Regions from separate parts of the Sinorhizobium sp. GQ132 genome, predicted to be linked through region 1. Evidence: predicted binding sites of a transcription regulator. Region 1 holds the regulator's gene; the other holds the start of a gene.

Evidence for each region. The regulator HrcA, encoded in region 1, represses chaperone genes, less so after heat shock. The targets are predictions, from matches to a motif close to GTTAGCACTCNCNNNNNGNGAGTGCTAAC.
Region 2: groES (co-chaperone GroES) is a predicted target of HrcA. The motif match lies at 5,193-5,221, and genes of this name have one in related genera.

The regions. Positions count from the first base shown of each region.
Region 1 covers NZ_JCAXDX010000004.1:221,931-234,083, forward strand. The annotation lists gene rpoN (RNA polymerase factor sigma-54) at 130-1,674, shown strand; gene hpf (ribosome hibernation-promoting factor, HPF/YfiA family) at 1,939-2,511, shown strand; gene ptsN (PTS IIA-like nitrogen regulatory protein PtsN) at 2,686-3,150, shown strand; gene grpE (nucleotide exchange factor GrpE) at 3,272-3,898, opposite strand; gene hrcA (heat-inducible transcriptional repressor HrcA) at 4,057-5,136, opposite strand; gene rph (ribonuclease PH) at 5,394-6,113, shown strand; gene AC6CIG_RS12735 (VOC family protein) at 6,236-6,649, shown strand; gene rdgB (RdgB/HAM1 family non-canonical purine NTP pyrophosphatase) at 6,680-7,324, shown strand; gene hemW (radical SAM family heme chaperone HemW) at 7,336-8,517, shown strand; gene AC6CIG_RS12750 (nuclear transport factor 2 family protein) at 8,534-9,400, opposite strand; gene AC6CIG_RS12755 (SRPBCC family protein) at 9,416-9,898, opposite strand; gene AC6CIG_RS12760 (RNA polymerase sigma factor) at 9,972-11,240, opposite strand; gene AC6CIG_RS12765 (YciI family protein) at 11,237-11,611, opposite strand; gene dnaA (chromosomal replication initiator protein DnaA) at 11,736-12,153, opposite strand, start outside.
Region 2 covers NZ_JCAXDX010000009.1:19,213-31,365, reverse strand. The annotation lists gene AC6CIG_RS21435 (L,D-transpeptidase family protein) at 1-574, opposite strand, end outside; gene AC6CIG_RS21430 (ABC transporter substrate-binding protein) at 673-1,674, opposite strand; gene AC6CIG_RS21425 (TetR/AcrR family transcriptional regulator) at 1,772-2,398, opposite strand; gene AC6CIG_RS21420 (oxidoreductase) at 2,542-4,578, shown strand; gene AC6CIG_RS21415 (usg protein) at 4,819-5,091, opposite strand; gene groES (co-chaperone GroES) at 5,370-5,684, shown strand; gene groL (chaperonin GroEL) at 5,731-7,359, shown strand; gene AC6CIG_RS21400 (DUF899 domain-containing protein) at 7,558-8,304, opposite strand; gene AC6CIG_RS21395 (3'-5' exonuclease) at 8,576-9,112, shown strand; gene AC6CIG_RS21390 (Spy/CpxP family protein refolding chaperone) at 9,247-9,798, shown strand; gene AC6CIG_RS21385 (response regulator) at 9,835-10,533, shown strand; gene AC6CIG_RS21380 (sensor histidine kinase) at 10,538-11,797, shown strand; gene AC6CIG_RS21375 (helix-turn-helix domain-containing protein) at 12,014-12,153, shown strand, end outside.

The sequences.
Region 1 (12,153 bases):
TGAATCGGCACCTCCGCCGCCGTCCATGCTTGACCAAATTCCAGTAATAAGCAATTTTTGGGCCAATAAAAAAATGGGCCCGTCCAAGCGGACACGGCTCGGAGAACTCGACGGGAGTTTCACGCCAGCATGGCCTTGTCCGCCAGCCTTCATCTGAGACAGTCGCAGTCGCTGGTCATGACGCCGCAGCTGATGCAGTCGATCCAGCTGCTTCAGATGAACCATCTGGAGCTCAGCCATTTCATCGCGCAGGAAGTCGAGAAGAACCCGCTGCTGGAGGTCCAATCGGCCGATGAGGCAACGACATCGGATCGCGAGGATGCCAGTCCGCATCCGGCTGAGACCGGCGGCGAGACCGACGAAGCGGCAGGTCAGAGCGATCTTTACGACAGCGCCATGTCGAGATCCGGCGAGAGACTCAGCGAAGGCTTCGACGCCGACTTCGCCAACGTCTTCCCCGACGATACGGCGCCGCAGCGGGCGGATGCGCCCGAGCTTCTCGGCCAATGGAAATCCATGCCGGGCGCCGGCGACGCCGAGGGCTACGATCTCGACGATTTCGTTGCCGGCCGCAAGACGCTGAGGGAGGCTCTCGCCGAGCAGTTGCCCTTTGCACTCAGCACTGCCTCCGATCGGCTGATCGCCCTGCATTTCATCGACCAGCTCGACGATGCCGGCTACCTGCACGCCGACCTCGCCGAGACGGCGGAGAAGCTGGGCGCGGCCGTCGAGGACGTGGCGCGCGTGCTGCAGGTGCTTCAGCAGTTCGATCCGCCGGGGGTCTTTGCGCGCACGCTCGGCGAATGTCTTGCCATTCAGCTGCGCGCCCGCAATCGCCTCGACCCGGCGATGGAAGCGCTCGTGGCCAATCTCGAGCTCCTGGCACGGCGCGATTTCGCAAGTCTCAAGAAAATCTGCGGCATCGACGAGGAAGACCTGGTCGATATGCTCGCCGAGATCCGCAAGCTCGATCCGAAACCGGGCACCAGCTTCGAAACCGGTGTGTTCGAGGCCATCGTTCCCGACGTCGTCGTGCGTGCCGCACCCGATGGCGGCTGGCTGGTCGAGCTCAATCCGGATGCCCTGCCCCGGGTTCTCGTCAACCACGACTATTTCACCGAAATATCACGGTCCAGCCGGAAGAACAGCGGCGAACAGGCCTTTCTCAACGAGTGCCTGCAAAATGCCAACTGGCTGACGCGCAGCCTCGATCAGCGCGCCAGGACGATCATGAAGGTGGCAAGCGAAATCGTCCGGCAGCAGGACGCCTTTCTCGTCCACGGCGTCGGCCATCTTCGCCCGCTGAACCTCAGGATCGTCGCGGATGCGATCAAGATGCACGAGTCGACGGTGAGCCGGGTCACCTCCAACAAATACGTGCTGACCCCGCGCGGGCTCTTCGAATTGAAGTATTTCTTCACCGTCTCGATCGGCTCGGCGGAAAACGGCGATGCACATTCCGCCGAGTCCGTGCGCCATCGCATCCGCACGATGATCAATCAGGAAAGCGCCGATGCCGTGCTCTCGGACGACGATATCGTCGACGTCCTCAAGAAAGCCGGCGTCGATATCGCCAGACGCACCGTCGCAAAATATCGCGAGACGATGAGCATCCCTTCCTCCGTCCAGCGCCGCCGCGAGAAACGCGCGCTGGCCAAAACCTCGGCATTCTGAGCATTTCCGGGCGGCCGCAAGCGCGTAAGCCGGGTTGCGCTTTGGGCTCTCGCCTGCGGAACCGCCGGGGCTCGATGAACGTTTAATCCCACGACGCGCAATTGACTCTCCGCGGTACAGCGGATATGAGGCCGCCGCGCTTGCATAGAGGCAGCGCGCGCTCACGATTTCGGTTGTTCGGGACTCCCGTCGCTGAAGTGCTTGGATGACGGGGGCGCTTGGAATAGACTGGGCACGCAATTCACGAACAAGAGAGGAAACTCCATGAGTGTGCGTGTATCCGGTAAACATATGGAAATCGGCGATTCGTTTCGCGTCCGCATCGGCGAGCAGATCGAGCAGGCCGTAACCAAATATTTCGACGGAGGATATTCGAGCCAGGTCACTGTGGAAAAGTCAGGGTCGCGATTCAGCGCCGACTGCAAGCTTCATCTCGATACGGGCGTGGTATTGCAGGCAAACGGCCAGGCGAACGAGCCACAGTCAGCCTTCGACGCGGCTTCGGAGCGCATCGAGAAGCGGCTCCGGCGCTACAAGCGCAAGCTCAAGGACCATCACAACGGCAACGGGCAGAATGCCACCGAAGTGGCCTATCGAGTGATGGACTCGGTGCCCTTTGAGGACGAGGAAGTCCCCGACGATTATGCGCCGACGATCGTTGCCGAAACGACGAAACAGTTGAGAACAATGTCCGTCGCCAATGCCGTTATGGCCTTGGACATGACGGATGAACCGGTGCTGATGTTCCGCAGCCCCGGCAAGGATGACCTGAACATCGTCTATCGACGCAACGATGGGAATATTGGCTGGATCGACGCCGCCAATATCAAGGCATGAGTGGGGATGGGGGAAGCCAGCCGGACTGGCGTCCCCCGTCTTTCCGATCAGCGGGACGGCGGAAAAGCTCGACTTTTCTGTGCATTCGACCCGCCAAGACAAAGATGGGTAGAGCCATCACGGCGCATTTGTGATGAGATTGCCAGGCTCTAACCGGCGAACGAGGATAAAAGAATGGCATTGGCAGGCTTGCTGCATCAAAATGCGATCATCCCGGCCATGAGGGCCAACTCGAAGAAGCAACTCCTTCAGGAATTGGCGGCAAAAGCATCGAAGCTCACCGGTCTTCCGGAGCGGGAGATTTTCGACGTCATCCTGCAGCGAGAAAGACTCGGCTCGACCGGGGTAGGCAATGGCATCGCCATCCCGCACGGCAAGCTTAGCAATCTGCCGTCGATCGTCGGTATCTTTGCGCGGCTCGATACGCCGGTGGATTTCGAGGCATTGGACGACCAGCCGGTCGACCTCGTCTTTCTGCTGCTTGCACCGGAAGGTGCCGGCGCCGACCACCTCAAGGCGCTCTCGCGCATCGCCCGCGTGCTGCGCGACCACGACATGGTGTCGCGTATCCGAGCGAGCGACTCGGCAAGCGCGATCTACACGCTGCTTAGCGACGACACGACATCGCACGCTGCCTGAGTATCTTCTGCCTGCTGTCCTGCCGGAGCCGGTTGGAAGAGCATGCGATATTTCGAACAATGACGAAGGGCCGCGCACCTTGCAGAGTGCGCGGCCCTTCGCAAATCGCATTCATGCGCCGTCAGGCAGCAGGCGTCTCGCTTTCAGAGGACGCGGCTTTCGGGCCGCCCTTGGCAACACCGACCATCGCCGGGCGCAGAACGCGCTCGCCGATCGTGTATCCCGCCTGGACCACCTGGACGACCGTGTTGTTCGGAACCTCGGTGTTCGGGACCTCGAACATGGCCTGGTGGAAATTCGGATCGAACTTCTGGCCGGTGGGGTCCAGCTGCATCACGCCGTGACGCTCGAGCGCCGCGAGCATCGACCGTTCGGTCATTTCCACACCCTCGATGAGTGCTTTCAGGCCGGCATCGCCCGCCTCTCTGGCGTCGGCCGGAATCGCATCCAGCGCGCGGCGCAGGTTGTCGGAGACCGCCAGCATGTCGCGCGCGAAGCCCGCGACGGAATAGGACTTCGCGTCCTTCACGTCACGTTCGGTGCGCCGGCGCAGGTTGTCCATCTCCGCAGCCAGGCGAAGATATTTGTCGCGCAGTTCCGCACTCTCGGCCCTGGCAAGCTCAAGCGGATCCGGCGCGGTCGTGGAAGCATCCGCCTCCGGCTTCTCCGCAGCTTGCGGCTCAGCGGCTGTTTCGAATTCTTCAGGCGCCGCGGCCTCGGGTCCGTTCTTGTTCGTTTCGTCGGTCATGACGTTCTCCGAATTTCTGTCTTTTGCTCTGTTCGGCATCATCAAACCAGCGGAAGTCGCTTTGCTTGAACGTTCTGTTGCCTGGATTTGAAGCCCGATATCGATGTTTGGGCCCGAAAAATCAAGGGTCGATTGCTGCATCGATCAAAAGGATTCGCTCAGCGCGACAGCCGCGACATGAGCTGTGCGGTGTAATCGACCATGGGAACGATGCGGGAATAGTTGAGCCGGGTCGGCCCGATGACACCGACCGCGCCGACGATGCGGTCGTCGCTGTCGCGGTAGGGAGCGACGATCAGCGAGGATCCGGAGAGTGAAAACAGCTTGTTCTCGGAACCGATGAAGATGCGCACGCCCGGGCCGCTCTCGGCGAGGTTGAGGATCTCGATCAGACTGTCCTTCTTTTCGAGGTCATCGAAGAGCATGCGCAGCCGCTCAATGTCGTCCGTCCCTTCCAATCCTTCGAGCAGATTGGCGCGGCCCCTGACGATCAGCCGCGCCGGCTGGCCGTCGCCCTCGCTTCCGGACCAGATCGCCAGCCCACGCTCGACCAGGTCCTGCGAGAGCGCGTCGAGCTCGCCGCGCACCGTCTCCTTGACCTTTTCCAGTTGCGTCCGCAATTCGGGGATCGTCTGACCGGCAAGGTGAGCGTTGACGAAGTTCGCCGCTTCCGTGAGCTGGGCGCTGGTGATCCCGGCCGGCAGCTCGATGATGCGATTCTCCACCTGATCGTGCTCGCCGACGAGCACCGCCAGTGCCTTGGTCGGCGCCAGCCGGATAAACTCGACATGCTTGAGAACGGGGTCGCTCTTGGTGGTGATGACGAGACCTGCGCCGCGCGACATGCCGGACAGCATCTGGCTCGCCTCGGTAAGAAGGTTTTCGACCGACCGGTCGCGATTTCCCGGGTGAACCTGCCTTTCGATCGAGGCGCGTTCCTCCGGCGAGAGATTGCCCACCTGCATGAAGGCGTCCACGAAGAAGCGCAGGCCCAGCTGCGTCGGAAGCCTGCCGGCGCTGACATGGGGGGAATAGATCAGGCCCAGATCCTCGAGGTCGCTCATCACGTTGCGAACCGAGGCCGGCGACAGCGACACCGGCAACAGCCGAGAGAGATTGCGCGAGCCCAGCGGCTCCCCGCTTTCCAGATAGCTCTCGACAATGCGGCGGAAGATCTCGCCGGAGCGCTCGTCCAGCGCCGATGCGATCCCCTTCGTTCCAGGGTTGCGCAGTACCATGTCACTCCGTGATCAGTATTCCGTGTTCGCAAAGAATATAGTGATCCGCACGGGGAATGGCAAAAGGGAAAAATCACTGCGAAGCTTCGACATCAAACGGTTCCCTTTGCCCACGCCATGATCTAGAAGGCTCACGAAAGCGCCGCGTGTCTTCAGACGCGCAAAGGCCGCTGGAGCACTTTGAATTCTGCATGGTCTTGTCCTTGAACCGAACAGGACTCGAAGGAACATGCAGTCGGGATCGACAGGAGTTGACGATGCGGCCATCCGGCAGAAAAATCGACCAAATGCGCAAGGTCTCGTTCGAGCGCAATTTCTCCAAGCATGCGGAAGGATCCTGCCTGGTACGCTTCGGCGACACGCATGTTCTGTGCACCGCCAGCCTGGAGGAAAAAGTTCCGGCCTGGCTGCGCAACGGCGGCAAGGGCTGGATCACCGCGGAATACGGCATGCTGCCGCGCGCGACCGGCGAGCGCATGAGGCGTGAGGCGGCGACCGGCAAGCAGAGCGGCCGCACGCAGGAGATCCAGCGGCTGATCGGGCGGTCGCTCAGAGCCGTCGTCGATCTTCCGGCGCTCGGCGAACGTCAGATCTCGATCGACTGCGATGTGCTTCAGGCCGACGGCGGCACGCGCACTGCGTCGATCACCGGCGCCTGGATCGCCCTCCACGACTGTTTGAAGTGGATGGAAGCGCGCAACATGGTCAAGCTGGAGAAGGTCCTGAAAGATCATGTGGCCGCCATTTCCTGCGGCATTTTCGCCAATCAGCCGGTCATCGACCTCGATTATCTCGAAGACTCGGCTGCGGAGACGGATGCCAATTTCGTGATGACGGGCAGCGGCGGCCTGGTCGAGATCCAGGGAACGGCGGAAGGCAAGCCCTTCAGCGAAGAAGAATTCGCAAGCCTGATGCTGCTCGCCAAGAACGGCATTGCCGAACTCGTCGAAATGCAGAAGCAGGCGATAGCAGGCTAGACTGCTCTCTGCTGCACGGCAGCAGTGAGATGATCTGACGCTTCGACAATTTGCACTTCCGGACGGAACGCCGTCATGGCTTTTCCGGAAGTGCTCTGGATCACTTGAGAGGAACCGGTCCGGTGCCGACATTCGAAGGCATTCTGGAAACCGCGCTTTACGCGGACGATCTCGACCAGGCCGAGGCCTTCTACGGAACGGTCCTCGGCCTTGAAAGGATCACGCGCGCCGGTAGCCGCCATGTCTTCTTCCGCTGCGGCGAAGGCGTGTTGTTGATCTTCAACCCGGCGGAGACGGTGAAGCCGCCTGCACCGGGCGCACTTCCCGTGCCTCCGCACGGGACGAAGGGCAACGGGCACATGTGCTTCCGGGTCGCCGCCGAGGCACTCGATGCCTGGAAGGCGAAACTGGAGGCAGCCGGAGTTTCGATCGAGGCGGATGTCCGCTGGCCGAACGGCGCCCGCTCCTTCTATTTCCGCGATCCGGCCGGCAACAGCCTGGAATGCGCGGAAGCGGGCCTCTGGGCCAAGGATTGATTTCGGCAGAACCTGAACGGAACGGAACAGATGCGCAGACTGATCGACAAGACGCTCGTCGTCGCGAGCCATAATGCCGGCAAGATCCGTGAGATCCGCGACCTCATCGGGCCTCTCGGCTTCGAGGCGAAATCGGCAGCCGATCTCGATTTCGTCGAGCCGGAAGAGACCGGCACGACCTTCGAGGAGAACGCGACGATCAAGGCGCTCGCCTCGGCCAGGGCATCCGGACTGCCGGCGCTTTCGGACGATTCCGGTCTTGCCATCGACGCGCTCGGCGGCGCCCCCGGCGTCTACACGGCCAACTGGGCCGAACGTGAGGACGGCAGCCGCGACTTCCAGATGGCCATGGAAAAGGTCGAAGAGGCGCTCCGCGACAAGGGTGCGGTGACGCCCGAAAGCCGTACCGCACGCTTCGTGTCCGTTCTCTGCCTTGCCTGGCCGGACGGACATGTCGAGCTCTTTCGCGGCGAGGTCGAGGGTTATGTCGTCTGGCCGCCGCGCGGCACCAGCGGCTTTGGCTACGATCCGGTCTTCCAACCGAAGGGCTACGACACCACATTCGGCGAAATGAGTGCGGAGGAGAAGCATGGCTGGAAGCCGGGCGATCCCGAGGCTCTGTCGCACCGCGCCCGCGCATTCAAGCTGTTCGCCGAAACCTGTCTCGGCGCCTGAGTAGAAAGACGATGCAGATAGCCCCGCTTTCAGCGATCGGTGACGGCATGGACCCCGGTTTCGGGGTCTATGTGCACTGGCCGTTCTGCGCGGCGAAATGCCCCTATTGCGACTTCAATAGCCATGTGCGCCACCAGCCGGTGGATCAGCCTCGCTTCGTCGCCGCATTCCTGAAGGAAATGGCGGCGGTGCGCGCGCTTTCCGGTCCGAGAACCGTCACCAGCATTTTCATGGGCGGGGGTACCCCGTCGCTGATGGACCCTCAGACGGTGGAGGCGATCCTCGACGGCATTGCCCGGCATTGGCACGTGCCTGACGGCATCGAGATCACCATGGAGGCGAACCCCTCCAGCGTCGAGGCGACGCGCTTCCGCGGCTACAGGGCGGCCGGCGTCAACCGCGTCTCGCTCGGCGTCCAGGCTCTCAACGACCGTGACCTCAAATTTCTCGGACGGCTGCACGATGTCGAGAATGCGTTGAAGGCCGTGCGGCTCGCCCGCGAGATCTTTCCGCGGATGTCCTTCGACCTGATCTATGCGCGGCCGAACCAGACGGTCGAGGAATGGGAGCGCGAACTGAAGGAGGCGGTTTCCTACGCCGTCGATCATCTGTCGCTCTACCAGCTTACCATCGAGGAAGGGACGCCCTTCTACGGCCTGCACAAGGCAGGCAAGCTCGTCGTTCCGGATGGCGAGCAGTCGGCTGTTCTCTACGAGGCCACGCAGGAGATCACCGCGGCGATCGGCATGCCGGCCTATGAGGTCTCCAACCATGCCCGGCCGGGGGCCGAGAGCCGGCACAACCTCACCTATTGGCGCTACGGCGACTATGCGGGCATCGGCCCCGGCGCCCATGGGCGGCTGGCGATCGGATCAGGCAAGATCGCGACCGCAACCGAGCGCAACCCCGAGGCATGGCTGCAACGCGTCGAAGAATGCGGCGAAGGCCTGATCGAGCGGGAACTGCTCGATTTCGAGGCGCAGGCCGATGAGCTTTTGCTGATGGGGTTGAGGCTGCGCGAAGGCGTCGATCTCGCCCGCTGGCAGACCCTCTCGGGCCGCGATCCGGATCCGGCCCGGGAAGAGTTCCTGATCGAGCATGGTTTCATCGAACGGATCGGCAATTCGCGGCTGCGCTGCACGCCCGCCGGAATGCTGATCCTCGACGCCGTGGTGGCCGACCTCGCCTGCTGATCGCGGGCCGAGCGGTTCAACCGCCTTCCTTTACCGGTGCGACGATCCCCCAGGTAACCCCGAAGGGATCTTTGAGCTGGCCGTAATGATCGCCCCAGAAGGCGATCTCCAGCGGCATCGTCACCTCCGCGCCGGCCTCCACCGCCCGTTTCCACCAGAAATCCGCGTCGTCGACGACGAGGTGCAGCACGAAGCCCTCCGGCGGCTTCCAGGGATGGCCGAATTCCGGGAAGGGATCGTTCAACATCAATGCGCCGCCGTTGATCGTCAGGTGGCAGTGGATGAGGCGCTTTCCGTCCTGGGCAAGTTTGCGGTCCTCCTCCTTGGCGCCGAAAGCGCGGACGTAGAAGGCCGCCGCCGCATCTGCATCCTCCACGTTGAGATAGGCGATGACACCGGGCATGGGCGGGCGCGACGGTGCTTGCCAGTCGACCTCGGATCGAGGATCGAGATCGATCGCCGCCTTGAAGCTCCCGTCCATGTAGAAGGGAACGGATTCGTGCTGATGGGCAATCTTCCATCCCCTGTCGGTGCGCGTCAGGCCCAAGGTCAGGCGATACCAGAGCGCCGCCTTCTGACCATCGTGCTTCTCGCCGGAAAGATGCGTCAGCGCAGTGGCGAAGGCGACGTCGCCGCTCACGGAAACGTCGAGATCCTCGAGGGTGAAGCCGAGCGGTCCTTTCCACGTGGAGAACCACTGCTCGAGGCCGCCGGCATCTGCGTCGGAGGCCTTGAGGGGCGGCGCCAGGGAAAAGACGAGGCAATCGTCCGTGCCGTGGGCGAGGACGCGGGCGGCATCCTTCCGGCGCAACGCCTCCGCCCAGCCCCCGATTACCTCCTCGATCTCCGCAATGGCCGCATTGCTGCTCCCGGTAATGGTCATGACCCGGCCCTCCCCTCAGAGTTTCGCAACGAGTGCTGCAAGCTGATCGGCGCATTGGCCCCAGCCCTCGTGGAAGCCCATCTTCTCATGGGCATCGCGGTCCTCGACGCTCCAATGGAGCGCGCGGGCCGTATAGCGGGTCTTGCCGCCCTCGTTCTCGAAGGTCATGACCGCCGTCATGAACGGCTTTTCGGACGGCTTCCAGGCTTCCGTAAAGGCATCGGTGACGACGATCTTCTCGTTCGGCACGACTTCCAGATAGACGCCCTGATTTGGATAGAGTTCGCCCTCGGGCGAGCGCATGACAAAGCGGTTGATGCCGCCCGCCCTGACGTCGAGCTCCGCTTCCGTGATCGTCCACGGCAGAGGGGCGAACCACTGCTTCAGAAGCCCGGCTTCCGTGAAGGCCCGGTAGACCTTCTCGCGCGGGGCATCGATCAGCCGGGTCAGAACCAGTTCGCGTTCGCCGCCGGAATTGGTGTCGGTCGCTGCAGTCATTTTCGAATTCCTCCATGTTGGTTCATTCCAAGGACGAAAGAGGATGCCGCCTGCCGACAGGGGTCAGAAAAAATTATCTCTCTTCTTCCGCGACCGTCGCCGGCTCGGCCGCGAGGTGATCGAGCTGCATGCGGATATAGGCCGCTTCGGCCGCGTTGGTGGCCAGTGCGATCGCCCGGTCGAAGGCGGCGCGCGCCTCGCATGCCCGGCCGAGTTGCTTCAAAAGGCCGCCGCGCAGGCCATGATAATAGAAATAGCCGGAAAGCCTCTCGCCAAGGGGCTCCACCATGGCCAGTGCGGCCTCCGCTCCCTCCCGTTTGGAGACGGCGACCGCGCGATTGAGCGTGACGACCGGAGAGGGCTGCAGGCGCTCGAGCGCCTGGTAGAGGAGGTCGATCTCCTCCCAATCCGTCTGCTCAGGACGTTCGGCGCGGGCGTGCAGGGCGGCGATCGCTGCCTGTATCTGGTAAGGCCCGGGGCGGCGATGGCGCATTGCCTTGTCGATCATCGCCAGCGCCTCGGTAATCATCGGCCGGCTCCAGAGCCGCCGATCCTGATCTTCGAGCAGGACGACGGCACCGTTTGCATCGAAGCGCGCGCGGGCGCGCGAATGCTGAAGCAGCAGAAGTGCCGTCAGGCCCATGATTTCCGGCTCGGCGGGAAACAGCCGCAGCAGCAGCCGCGACAGGCGGATCGCCTCGTCGCAAAGATCGGCGGAGACGCCCTCGGCGCCGTTCATCGCCGAATAACCCTCGTTGAAGACGAGATAGATCATCGTCGCGACCGCAGCGAGCCGCTCGGCGCGATCGGCGGCATCGGGTGTCTCGAACGGGATGCCGGCGGCCGCCACGCGGGCCTTGGCGCGGGTGATGCGCTGCTCCATCGCGGCTTCGCTGACGAGAAAAGCACGGGCGATCTGCCTGACGGAGAGCCCCGATACGATGCGCAGTGCAAGCGCGATCTGCTGGGTTGCCGGAAGCGTCGGATTGCTGCAGACGAAGAGCAGCCGCAGGATGTCGTCGCGGTAATGCGCCCCGTCGAGGCGATCGGCGAGTTCACTCTCCCGGTCTTCGAGGTCGGAGAGCAGTTCCTCCGGGGGCAGCGCCGTCTCGCGCGACTGCCGCCGCACCCTGTCGATGCCGCTATTGCGTCCGACGAAGATGAGCCAGGCGGCCGGATCGCGCGGCGGACCGGTACGGGGCCAGTTTTTCAGCGCCCGGATACAGGCCTCCTGAAATGCCTCCTCCGCCAGATCGAGATTGCGAAAGTAGCGCAGCAGCGCACCCATTGCCTGCGGCCGCGCGGAAACAAGAGCAAGATCGATCCAGCCTGTGTCGGTCATGAGGGCAACTCACCGGGTTTATAAAGCGCGAGCGGCCGGACTTCGTAGGAGCCCGTGCTCGGATTGGCGTTACTCAGATCGCGCGCGAAGTCGAGCGCCTCGTCCAGCGAGGCGCAATCGATCAGATAGAAGCCGAGCAACTGTTCCTTGGTCTCGGCGAAGGGGCCGTCGATGACGATCGTCTCGCCGGCGCTGTGGCGCAGCGTCGCCGCCGCCGTCGTCGGCACCAGCCGCGCCACGGGCCCCAGCTTGCCCGCTTCGACATATTTGCGTTGGACGGCGCTCAGATCACGCATGACCCGCTCGTCCTCCTCCTTGCTCCAGGCACTGGTGACGCTTTCATCGTTGTAGCAAAGCACGGCGTAAAGCATTGAAAATCTCCGCTCTGGTCTGAAGACGAATGGCGGTATTGATAGCCGACAAGCGAGGCGAAAAAAACGCTCAACAAAAAAGCCCGGCGGACCGGGCTTTTCGTAACTTCGAGCTTACCTGCTTCTATTCGTTGATCAGTCGCTTCAAAAGCTCGATCTCGTGGCTGAGCTTGGTGTCGGCAGAAATCAGCTCCTCGATCTTGCGCACCGCATGGAGCACGGTCGTGTGGTCGCGCCCGCCGAAGCGGCGGCCGATTTCGGGGAAGGAGCGTGGGGTCAGTGTCTTCGACAGATACATGGCGATCTGGCGCGGCTTGACGATGACGCGGGTGCGGCGGTTCGAGACCAGCTCCTGACGCGAGACGTTGTAGTGCTTGGCCACCACGCGCTGGATATCTTCGATGCGGACGCGGCGCGGTTCCCCGGCATTGACGAGATGGCCGAGCAGTTCGTCGACCCGCTCGATCGAAAGCTGCGGCTCGAAGGAGCGACGGAAGAGAAGCTGATTGAAGGCGCCCTCGAGTTCGCGGCCGCTGGCTGTC
Region 2 (12,153 bases), on a different contig from region 1:
CCGCGCCTTCCTTCGCGGCGCCGGGCTTTGCAACCCAGACCGTCTCCCCGACGGTAAACGACGCACCTGGATTCAGCGCCTTCAGAAGGTCGACGTCCATGTGAAACCGTTCGGACAACCTCTCCTCGACGCTCGTATAGCCGAGGTGATCCATCTTGGCCTGCTTGGAATAGTCGTCGGGAATCTCATCGACGAGATCCTTGGCATCCTCTTTCGTGATGACATAGGACTGAATGACAGGCTGATCCTGCGAAAGCCGGCTGACGACTTCGGGGTCCAGCCTTCCATCGACGGGAAGACGTTGCATGGCCTCGAATCCCGCAACGGCCTTGGTTACATTCTCGCCGTAGTAGCCGTCGATTACCCCGGGAGAGGCCCCCGCGCGATCCAAGAGGATCTGGAGATGGACGATGGCGGGATCCGGGTGAGGCGGCTCTTTCGGCGGCCTTTCCGGCGCGATCCCGGCAATCGGCGCGTTGTTGACGGCTTCCGGCTGAAGGTCTTCAGCGCTGGCGGTGAAATGGAGGCCCAATGACAGGGCGGTTGCGACAAGGATGATGTTCTTCATGAACATCAAATGGCCAGCCGGCCCGACTTGTTCCGCCCGCTGATTTCCTTGCCCTCGGCAGTGGATGCGGCGTGCGTCTCGCACGCCGCACGGGCGCAAGGCCGTCAGAGCGCCGCTTTGATCTTCTCGGCGGCTTCAGCCGAGACCCACTTCGACCACATGTCTTCGTTCTCTTCGAGGAAGCGCTTCGCACCTTCTTCACCGCTGGCCTGATTGTCGGTCATCCAGGCCATGAGCTGGCTGACGGTATCGTTGCTCCAGGAGCGCTTGGTCAGATAGTCCATGACCTCGGGACCGACCCGCTCGGAGAAGGGCTTGGCAACCAGCGTCACGATCGTGTCGACCGGCCATGCATTCGGCTTGGGGTCGGGGCAATCCGCTACGGTGTTGCAGCGCTTCCATTCGGCCGCGTCATGGGGCACGCCGGGGTCCAGCTTGACCATCTTGTATTTGCCGAGCAGGGCGGTAGGAGACCAGTAATAGGTAAGAAGACCCTCCCTGCGTTCATAGGCCTTGGCGATGGCCCCGTCCAGGCCGGCAGCAGAGCCGGTGTCGACCAGGGTGAAGCCCGCCTTCTCGCCGTCGAACGCGCTGAAAAGCTGCGTCGTCACCACCGTGCCGCCCCAGCCTTGCGGTCCGTTCAGGATCGCGCCCTTGCTGGGGTCCTCGGGGGCCGGAAAGAGCTCGGGGTGCTTCAGCGCGTCGCCGATCGTCTTGATGTCGGGGTGTGCGTCGGCGAGGTATTGGGGGATCCACCATCCCTGGACGCCGCCGTCCGGCAGCGGTGAGCCGACTGTGATGATACGACCGTCGTCCTGGCCTTTCTTGACGACATCGGGCAGGAGGTCGATCCACGCCTCCGGCGCGATATCGGGCTGGCCCTTTTCGGCCATGGAGGTGATCGTGGGCACGGTGTCGCCGATCGTGATCTCGGCACTGCAGCCGTAGCCTTCATTGAGAATGAACTTGTCCAGGTTGGAGAGGACCTCGGCACTCTGCCAGTTCATACTGGCAATGGTGACGCTCCCGCACTCGGCGGCATTCGACGCCGATGCTCCTGCGATGAGGCCAAGCATCAGACATGTCGACGCAAGCAGCTTTTTCATTACACTGTTCCCTCTTCTTTTTGCGGCGTCTTATCGGAAGAGCAGGGTGCCGCGTCTACCCGCTCCTGCCTCGCTCGTTCTTTATCGCCCTCTGTCGCTATCCGGAGTAGCCGTGCCGGGCGAAGAAGCGGTCAAGCTCTCTCTGCTCCGGAGCTTGTCCGGTGAAGATCTCCACATATTCCGGAATGCGCTTCATCCGCACGGATACGTCTTCCTTCGTCTGCATCGAGATGTAGCCGATCTGCACGAGATAGATCGTGCGCGCACGCACATCGGCCCGCGCCTCGCCATGCCCGAACCGCAGGAACATGCGCGTGAGCGCGTCGAGTCGCTGCTGATCGGCGCTTTGGACTTCCGCAAGAATTTCAGGCGACTGCAGGGCCCAGCTTCGCACCGCGAACTCGAACTGAGAATCGAAGAGACCGCCATCAAGCCAGCAGTCGAAAACGTTGAGCATCGCTTCGGCAATCGTCTCGGCATAGGCCTCGGACTGTCTTACCAGATTGCCCGTATTCTTTTCGCGCCAGCGCGAGACGAGCCTGTCGAGCAGTTCCTCGCGGTCCTTGAAAAACCAGTAAAAGCTCGTCCGCGACAGATTGAGCTTCTTCGCAAGCGGCTGGATCTTCACCGCATCAATGCCGGCATCGAGCAGGGATTCGTAGGCTGCTCCAAGCCAGACATCCGGGGAACCGCGCCAGCCGCTGTCGCTCGTGATGTGCTCCATCGTCGCTATTTAGCAGATCGACGGGTACCCCCGCAAGAAAAATGTACATCAGTGTCTCCGGCCCTGACTTCAATGCCTGATTTGTTGACACATGTGTACATTTTCACTTACGCTGCCGCCACGTCCAAGCCGGAGCCCCGCAAATGCCGAACGATCCCCTCCTTCAACCGTACCAGCTGAAGCACCTGACGCTGCGCAATCGCATCATCGTAACGGCGCACGAGCCGGCCTATCCGGAGAACGGCATGCCGAAGGAGCGCTATCGCGCCTATACGGTGGAGCGCGCGCGGGGCGGCGTGGCGATGACGATGACCGCCGGTTCGGCGGCCGTCTCGAAGGACAGCCCGCCGGTCTTCAACAATCTGCTTGCCTACAAGGACGAGATCGTGCCGTGGATCAGGGAGATGACCGACGCCGTGCACGAGGAGGGGGCGGCGATCATGATCCAGCTCACTCATCTCGGCCGGCGCACGCGGTGGGACAAGGGAGACTGGCTCCCGGTCGTCGCTCCCTCGCATCATCGCGAAGCGGCGCATCGCGCCTTTCCCAAGAAGATCGAAGACTGGGACATCGACAGGATAATCAAGGATTTTGCCGATGCGGCCGAGCGCATGAAGGCCGGCGGTATGGACGGCGTCGAACTCGAGGCCTACGGTCACCTCATCGACCAGTTCGCCTCGCCATTGACGAACGAACTCGATGGTCCTTACGGCGGCTCGCTCGACAACCGCATGCGCTTCTGTTTCGACGTTCTGAAGTCGATCCGGGCACGTGTCGGAGACGAGTTCATCCTGGGCGTGCGATACACGGCCGATGAATGCCTTCCCGGGGGGACGGACAAGGCGGAAGGTCTTGAGATCTCGAAACGTCTCAAGGAAAGCGGACTGATCGACTACCTGAACATCATTCGCGGCCATATCGATACCGACCCCGGACTGACCGATGTGATCCCTATTCAGGGCATGGCCAACTCGCCGCATCTGGACTTCGCCGGCGAGATCCGCGCAGCGACGAATTTCCCGACCTTCCATGCGGCTAAAATCCCCGACGTCGCGACCGCGCGCCACGCGATTGCGTCCGGCAAGCTCGACATGGTCGGGATGACCCGCGCCCACATGACCGACCCGCACATCGTCCGTAAGATCATCGAGAAGCGGGAGGACGACATTCGCCCCTGCGTAGGCGCGAACTACTGTCTGGACCGCATCTACCAGGGGGGCGCCGCCTATTGCATCCACAATGCTGCGACCGGACGCGAGCTGACGATGCCGCACAGCATCGCGAAGGCACACTGTCGCAGGAAAGTGGTCGTCGTCGGGACCGGACCGGCCGGTCTCGAGGCGGCACGCGTGGCGGGGGAGCGTGGCCACGAGGTGGTTGTGTTCGAGGCGGCAAGCGACCCCGGCGGCCAGGTCCGCCTGACTGCGCAGAGCCCGCGCCGGCGGGAAATGATCAGCATCATCGACTGGCGCATGAGCCAGTGCGAAAAACTCGGCGTCACCTTCCATTTCAATACCTGGGCGGAAGCGGAGGCCATTCAGGCGGAAAATCCTGATGTCGTCATCATCGCCACCGGCGGGCTTCCGCATACGGAGGTGCTGTCGAGAGGCAACGAGCTGGTCGTGTCGGCGTGGGACATTATTTCCGGCGATGTGAAGCCGGGCACCAACGTCCTGATTTTCGATGACGCCGGCGACCACGCCGCTCTGCAGGCCGCCGAATTTCTCGCCAATGCCGGCGCAAGGGTCGAGATCATGACGCCCGACCGCTCCTTCGCGCCGGAGGTCATGGCGATGAACCTCGTGCCTTACATGCGTTCCCTGCAGAAGCTCGATGTGACCTTTACCGTCACCTACCGTCTGGAAGCGGTCGAAAAGAGCGGCAATCAACTGGTCGCCCATGTCGGCAGCGACTACGGGGGTATCTCCAAACAGCGGACCTTCGACCAGGTGGTCGTCAATCACGGAACCATCCCGCTCGACGATCTGTACTTCGAGCTGAAGCCCTCCTCCAGCAATCTGGGCGAGATCGCGCACGACCAGCTGATCGCCGGGGAACCGCAATCGGTCGTCCGCAACGCGGAGGGCAAGTTCCAGCTCTTCCGGATCGGCGATGCGGTCGCGGCGCGCACCACCCACGCCGCGATCTACGACGCCCTCCGCCTTCTCAAGGATATCTGACGCCAGGCAGATCCGCCGCCGTGTTCCCCACCTTGAGGCGGGGGCTGGAATCTGTGCTCGTCACACGGATCCGGCAGCGCCGCGTCTGCGGCGCGGGAAGCGTTCTTTCAGCCCGAGGACTTGGTCCGATTGCATTCCTGTGACGAGCACAGGAATGACGAAATCAACAAGCCGCCGCGGGTGGCCCGAATCTCAATAGGCGTCGAGCGGGAGACGCAAGTGCCCTTTCAACGCCGGAAATCAGTGAATGTTGAATTCGCCATCCACCTGCCGCCACTCGTTCGGGCCGATCAACCGTTTGTGGGTGAACCGCACGGAGTGGAGCGGCCCGTCCAGATTGGTCTGCCAGAAATCGAGGAACTTTCGCATCTGGGGAAATTCCGGTGCGACGTCGTAATCCTGCCAGACATAGGTCTGCAGGACGGATTCGAAATCGGGAATGCGGTAGAGGATATGCGCGGTCGTGAGACCGTAACCGTTGAGCTGGCGCTCGAGATCCGATGAAAATCGCATACTTCATCTCCGTTACATATCATTCGCCGGCTCCCGGCCGATCCTGCGAGGCCCCGGCATGACCTTAACGTCACAGCGAAATTCAGGTTCCTCTCCAGTCTGTTAGCAGCCGCGTCGAAGCGCTGCTGATTTTTTTGCAGAGGCCCCTTGAAATCCATTTTTTGCCCAACCAGATCAACCCGCGCGAAGTGCTCGAACGAGGCTTCGCACCCGTCCGGATTGGTCATCCGGTCCGGGATGGGGAACAAGATCATCAATGTTTGTCCATGGAGGAAAACATGGCGTTTCGACCGCTTCATGATCGTATTCTCGTCCGCCGCGTCGAGTCCGAAGAGAAGACCAAAGGCGGCATCATTATCCCCGACACTGCCAAGGAAAAGCCCCAGGAAGGCGAAGTCATCGCTGTAGGTCCTGGCGCGCGCAGCGAACAGGGTCAGATCCAGCCGCTCGACGTCAAGGTGGGCGACCGCATCCTGTTCGGCAAGTGGTCCGGCACCGAGATCAAGATAGATGGCGAAGATCTGCTGATCATGAAGGAAAGCGATGTCATGGGAATCATCGAGGCCCAGGCCGCCGAGAAGATAGCCGCCTGAAAATGCGAAGATACAGTCAACAAGCTGCCTATTGAGGAGTGAAGAAATGGCTGCGAAGGAAGTCAAATTTCAGACCGACGCACGCGAGCGCATGCTGCGTGGTGTCGATGTGCTGGCCAATGCCGTAAAGGTAACCCTCGGCCCGAAGGGCCGTAATGTCGTCATCGACAAGTCGTTCGGTGCGCCGCGGATCACCAAGGACGGCGTCTCCGTCGCCAAGGAAATCGAACTCGAGGACAAGTTCGAGAATATGGGCGCGCAGATGCTGCGCGAAGTCGCATCCAAGACCAACGACCTTGCCGGGGACGGAACGACGACTGCAACCGTGCTCGCACAGGCAATCGTCCGGGAAGGTGCCAAGGCCGTCGCCTCCGGCATGAACCCGATGGACTTGAAGCGCGGCATCGATCTCGCAGTCGATGCGGTCGTGAAGGAATTGAAGAACAACGCCAGGAAGATCTCCAAGAATTCCGAGATCGCCCAGGTCGGCACCATTTCCGCCAACGGCGACACTGAGATCGGACGCTATCTCGCCGAGGCCATGGAAAAGGTCGGCAATGAAGGGGTGATCACGGTCGAGGAGGCCAAGACGGCCGAGACTGAACTCGAGGTCGTCGAGGGCATGCAGTTCGACCGCGGCTATCTCTCGCCCTATTTCATTACCAATCAGGACAAGATGCGCGTGGAACTGGAGGATCCCTATATCCTCATCCACGAAAAGAAGCTTTCCAACCTGCAGGCCATGCTGCCGGTGCTCGAAGCCGTCGTCCAGTCCGGCAAACCGCTCCTTATCATCGCCGAGGATGTGGAAGGCGAGGCGCTCGCCACCCTCGTGGTCAACAAGCTGCGCGGCGGCCTCAAGGTTGCGGCCGTCAAGGCGCCCGGCTTCGGCGACCGCCGCAAGGCCATGCTGGAAGACATCGCCATCCTGACCGGCGGCACCGTCGTCTCGGAAGACCTCGGCATCAAGCTTGAAAGCGTCACGCTAAACATGCTCGGCCGGGCCAAGAAAGTCTCGATCGAAAAGGAGAACACCACCATCGTCGACGGTGCGGGTTCGAAGACCGAGATCGAGGGCCGTACCACGCAGATCCGCGCCCAGATCGAGGAAACGACCTCCGACTACGATCGCGAGAAGCTGCAGGAGCGCCTTGCCAAGCTCGCCGGCGGCGTCGCGGTGATCCGCGTAGGCGGCTCTACCGAAGTCGAGGTAAAGGAAAAGAAGGACCGCGTCGACGACGCCTTGCATGCGACGCGGGCGGCAGTCGAGGAAGGGATCCTGCCCGGCGGTGGCGTCGCATTGCTGCGGGCGGTCAAGGCTCTCGACGGCCTTGAGACCGCCAACAACGATCAGCGCGTCGGGGTCGATCTCGTGCGCCGCGCTATCGAAGCCCCCGTTCGCCAGATTGCGGAAAACGCCGGAGCCGAGGGCTCTATCATCGTCGGCAAGCTGCGCGAGAAGGCGGAGTTCTCCTATGGCTGGAATGCCCAGACCAACGAATATGGCGATCTCTATGCCATGGGCGTCATCGACCCGGCCAAGGTCGTCCGCACCGCGCTTCAGGACGCAGCGTCGGTCGCCGGTCTTCTCGTTACGACCGAAGCCATGATCGCAGAAAAGCCCAAGAAAGAAGCCGCACCGGCGCTTCCGGCGGGCGGCGGCATGGACTTCTAAGCGATCGGTCAGGCCCGCCCTTGCCTTCGGGGGCGGGCCTCCCTTCCGGGCGGAAACATACTTTCCCTCATACCGCTCGAACGTATCGGAGGACTGCAATTTCTCCTCTTCTTCATCTCTCTGTGCTTGTCACGGAGATGAGAGCCGCGCCAACGCTGCGGCGCGGGAAGCGTTCTTTCGGCCCAGGGTCGCCCCGATCTAGTCCTGGTTCCGGAACGCCGCCTCTCCGGCGTCCGACACCTCGACCCACTTCTTGTCCGGCTCGGCGTCTTTGACGTAGCTGTCGTGCCAGTTCCACCATTTGTAGGTCGGGGTCTGCGGATAGCCCTCGGGCGAATCCTCCCAGACTTCCTGCCGGCCGAGCGGCGTGATGTCGAGGTAGTTCCACGTGCTGCCCATCTGCTCGTCGCCGCGATTATTGATGAAGTAGGTACGGAAAACGCGGTCGCCGTCGCGATAGAACACGTTCGTGCCGTGCCACTCGTCCACCCCGAAATCGGCGTCGAAGCTGTCTGTCACGGTAAACCACGGGATTTGCCACCCCATGCTCGCCTTCAGCCGGGCGATGTCCGCCTGGGGTGCCCGCGAGACGAAGACGAGGGTTGTGTCACGGGCGTTCAGGTGGGCGAGGTGCGCCACCTGATCGGCCACCATGGAGCAGCCTCTGCAGGCGTGGTCGGGCCAGCCGAAAACGCCCGGTTCGAAGAAGGCGCGGTAGACGATCAGCTGACGGCGACCGTCGAACAGGTCGACGAGGCTGACCTTCCCCGCAGGGCCTTCGAACGCATATTCCTTCTCTACAGCCATCCATGGCATCCGCCGGCGCCCGGCGGCCAGCGCGTCGCGCGCCCGGGTCAGTGCCTTTTCCTTGACGAGGAGCTGCTCGCGCGCAGCCTCCCAGGCCTGCGGCGGGACGACGGGTGGCGTGTGCATTGGTTTCGTCATGGCTCGGCACCTCCAGTTTGTGCGCTTTGGCAATCTGTACGCATTGGCGCCTCTCGGAGGCGCGATCCCGACCGCGCCATGGCCTGGCTGTCGGGCTTGAAGTAGTTTGGCACCGGGACGCCGGTGGTGGGAGTAACAAGTGTGGCGCCATTCCATTGGAGCTGCTGGCGGCCGCGTGGCATTCCGACATATCGCGTGAGATTCCCTGGACATGTCGATCGAGCGGGACTGACCTAGATTACGTTGGTGCATTGGAAGAACGTGGCCGCGAATGATCGTATTCCTGGATTTCGAAGCATCGTCTCTGAACAAGAAAAGCTTCCCCATAGAGGTCGCCTGGGTCTTCCAGGACGGCCGCTCGCGTTCCTATCTGATACGGCCGGCTCCGGAATGGATCGACTGGTCCGACGAAGCCGAGGAAGTCCATGGCATATCGAGGGAACTGCTTCGGGCGGAGGGGCTCCCCGTCGCGTTCATCGCCGAAGAAATGATCCGTGAGCTCGCCGGACACCAGCTCTATGCCAGCGCACCCTCCTGGGACGGCAAATGGCTGAGCGTGCTGTTGAGAGCCGCCGGGCTGCCAAGGCACGCTCTACGGCTGAAAAGGTCCGACGAGGCCTTCTTCGATGCGGCACGGCGCAAGATGGGCGAGAGGTTTTCGGATAAGGAGATATCGGACCTGGTCCTCGGCGTCATCGGCGCAACCGGGCCGTCGCCCGTCCATAGAGCGCTTCCCGATGCGCGCCTCGAGCTGGATCGATTGAGGCTGGTCGCCGAGGCGGCGGCGGAGCGTGCCGGATCGGTGTAGCTCGTGCTCGCGTCCTCCAGTTTACGGCGCAGCGGCGGCTTTACATTTCTTCACATTCGCCCAGAACGGTCGAAACGTTGTCGAGTTAGCTTTTCTCCATCGCAGCAGGTGCTGCGGAGCAAAGGAGACTGGCAATGGACAACGAAGAAAAGGACCTGTCGGGCCTGGGCGCCGGCAAAGCCGTTTCGAAAGGATGGGGACGGCACGCGGCGATCGGCGGCCTCGCGGCCGTCGCGGCCGTCAGCGCGGTGGGATTTGCAGCGGCGCGCAGCGACGATTTCGGCTTCGGCATGGGCCGTTTCGGCATGGGCGGCCATGTAATGCAGGCGCATATGGGAGGTGGCGGCTTTATGGAACACCGGATCGGCACCATGCTCGACGAGCTCGATGCGACACCCGAACAGGAAGACAGGCTTTGGGACATCATCGATAATGCCCGCGCCGAGATCAGGCCGACTTTCCGGGACTTCCGCGAGACGCGCGAGGAGGTTATCGAGCTCCTCGGCGCGCCGGGCATCGATCGGGCCGCCGCCGAGAAACTTCGCAGCGAACGCATTGCAGCCATTGACGAGGCCTCACGTAAGATGACGACCGCTCTACTCGACGCGGCCGAAGTGCTGACGCCGGAGCAGCGCGTCAAGCTCGTCAAGCATTTGAAAGAGCGCAGGGGCCACGGCAGGTGGTAAGTATGAGTCGGGCAGAAGATTGAGCGGAGCGCAGGGATGGCGGAACGGGTCTTGATTGTTGACGACGACACGCGCCTGTCCGCCATGCTCTCCGACTATCTCTCCGGAAACGGCTACACCGTCGATACCGCGGCGACCGCCACGGCGGGCATCGCCGAGCTCGGGCGCCGCAACCCTGACGTCGTCATCCTCGACGTCATGCTGCCGGATTTCGACGGCTTCGAGACCTGCCGACGCATACGCGCGGTATCGGACGTCCCCATCCTGATGCTCACGGCCAAAGGCGAGGAGACGGATCGCATCGTCGGGCTGGAGCTCGGGGCTGACGATTATCTGCCCAAGCCCTTCAATCCGCGCGAGCTTCTGGCACGGCTGAAGGCTATTCTGCGCCGCCGAAACGGCAGCGCCGTGGTTGCGCGGTCCCTTCGCTTCGGACGGCTGGAGATCGATCCCGGTTCTCGCTCCGTCAGGATCGACGACCGCGAGTGTACGCTGACGAGCTACCAGTTCGACCTGCTTGTAGCGCTCGCCGAAAATCCCGGCCGCACGCTCTCGCGCGAACAGTTGATGGATGCGGTCAAGGGCGAGGAGCTGGATGCTTTCGACCGCTCGATCGACGTTCACATCTCGCGCATCAGGGCGGCCATCGAGAGCGATCCGAAACATCCGAAGCGCATCATAACAGTGCGCGGCGCCGGCTATGTCTTCGCCCGCTATCAGGACGATATGAGATAAAGCGATGCGCAGCCGGCTGTTCCTGAAAATCTACCTGACACTGCTCGCGAGCCTTGCTGCGGTTGCCGTCGCCAGCGCCGCATTCGTATGGCTCGGGCAGGGCGAGGAGGAATCCGGTTGGCAAAGCCAGCGCGCCCGGTTCGTCGCCGCGCTCATTCCGCCGGACATGGACAACCGGACCGTCGAGGCGACCATTGAGCGGTTTTCACGCGCCTTCAATGCCGACATTGCCGTATTCGACCCGCGCGGCGGGCTGATCGCAAGTGCCGGCAGCCCGCTACCGCGCGACGTTCTCGACCAGACTTGGCGCGGCCCGGGCAATTTTCACACCATGGTCACCGAACTGCCCGACGGCCGTACCGTGGCTGCGCGCCTGGAACGGCCCTTGCGTCCCTCCAGCCGCAATCCGCTCGCCTACCTCGTTTTGATCGCCGGTGTCATCGGGCTGGCCGCCTATCCGATGGTGCGTCACCTGACTCGCCGGCTGGAGCGGCTGCGCGTGGGCGTGGATGCCTGGGGCAAGGGCGATCTAGTGGCTCGCGTGCCGGAAGACGGCAGCGACGAGGTGGCGGCGGTGGCCAAGAGCTTCAACAGAGCCGCCGACCATGTCGAGCGGCTGATCAAGTCGCACCGGGCGTTGCTCGCAAATGCGAGCCATGAATTGCGCTCGCCGCTTGCGCGCCTGCGCATGGCGATCGACCTCTACGAGCAGGCGCCGAATGAGGATCGTAAGCAGGAAATCATCCGTAATCTTTCCGAGCTGGACACGCTGATCGAGGAGATCCTGCTGGCCAGCAGACTGGACCACGTCGAGAAGCTCGATGCGCTGGAGTCCGTCGACCTTCTGGCTCTCGTCTCGGAAGAGGGCGCGCGCAACGACGTCGAGGTTTCCGGAATGCCTGCGATCGTCGCAGGCGATGCTCGCCTGCTTCGCAGGCTCGTGCGCAACCTTCTGCAGAACGCGCTGCACCACGGCGGTCCACCTGTCACAGCCGCTGTCGCGCCGGCGGACGGTGCTGCGATCCTCAGGGTCCGCGATCACGGGCCCGGCATAGCGGATAGCGAGAGGCACCGCGTTTTCGAGCCATTCTACCGCCCTTCGGGACGGAGCGAGGCTGCGGGCGGCTGGGGTTTGGGACTGGCGCTGGTGCGCCAGATCGCCGAACGTCACGGCGGCGCCGTCCGCTACGAAGCTCCGCCGGACGGCGGCGCCTGCTTCGTCGTGACGCTGCCGGTGCAAAGCAGGCCTGCGAGGGATCGGTAAGGCGCCGGACTCTTTTCGAAAGATCCGCGTACCTCGACGCGGCAGTTGGAATGCGGCAAAGTGGCGTCACGCTGAGCCGTTGACCGCCTCGTGCAAGTACGCGCTACCGCCAATACAAGCCGTCACTTCACCAAACTGTATATTTTGCAAATATTCGAGCAATGCTAGCGTTCCCGAAGCTTGGGTCAGCTGTAGATTAAAGAAGAGGGGACAGCCATGGGCGGGAAAGCGCTTGCGGACACGGCGGCCCACATTCGTCGTTTGCAGCGGGGCTTGTCGCCACCCCTTGTTCCGGAGGTGTTTTCGGATGATACGCGACTGGTCGGCCGGTGGTGGAACAAACCGTTCGAGTATGA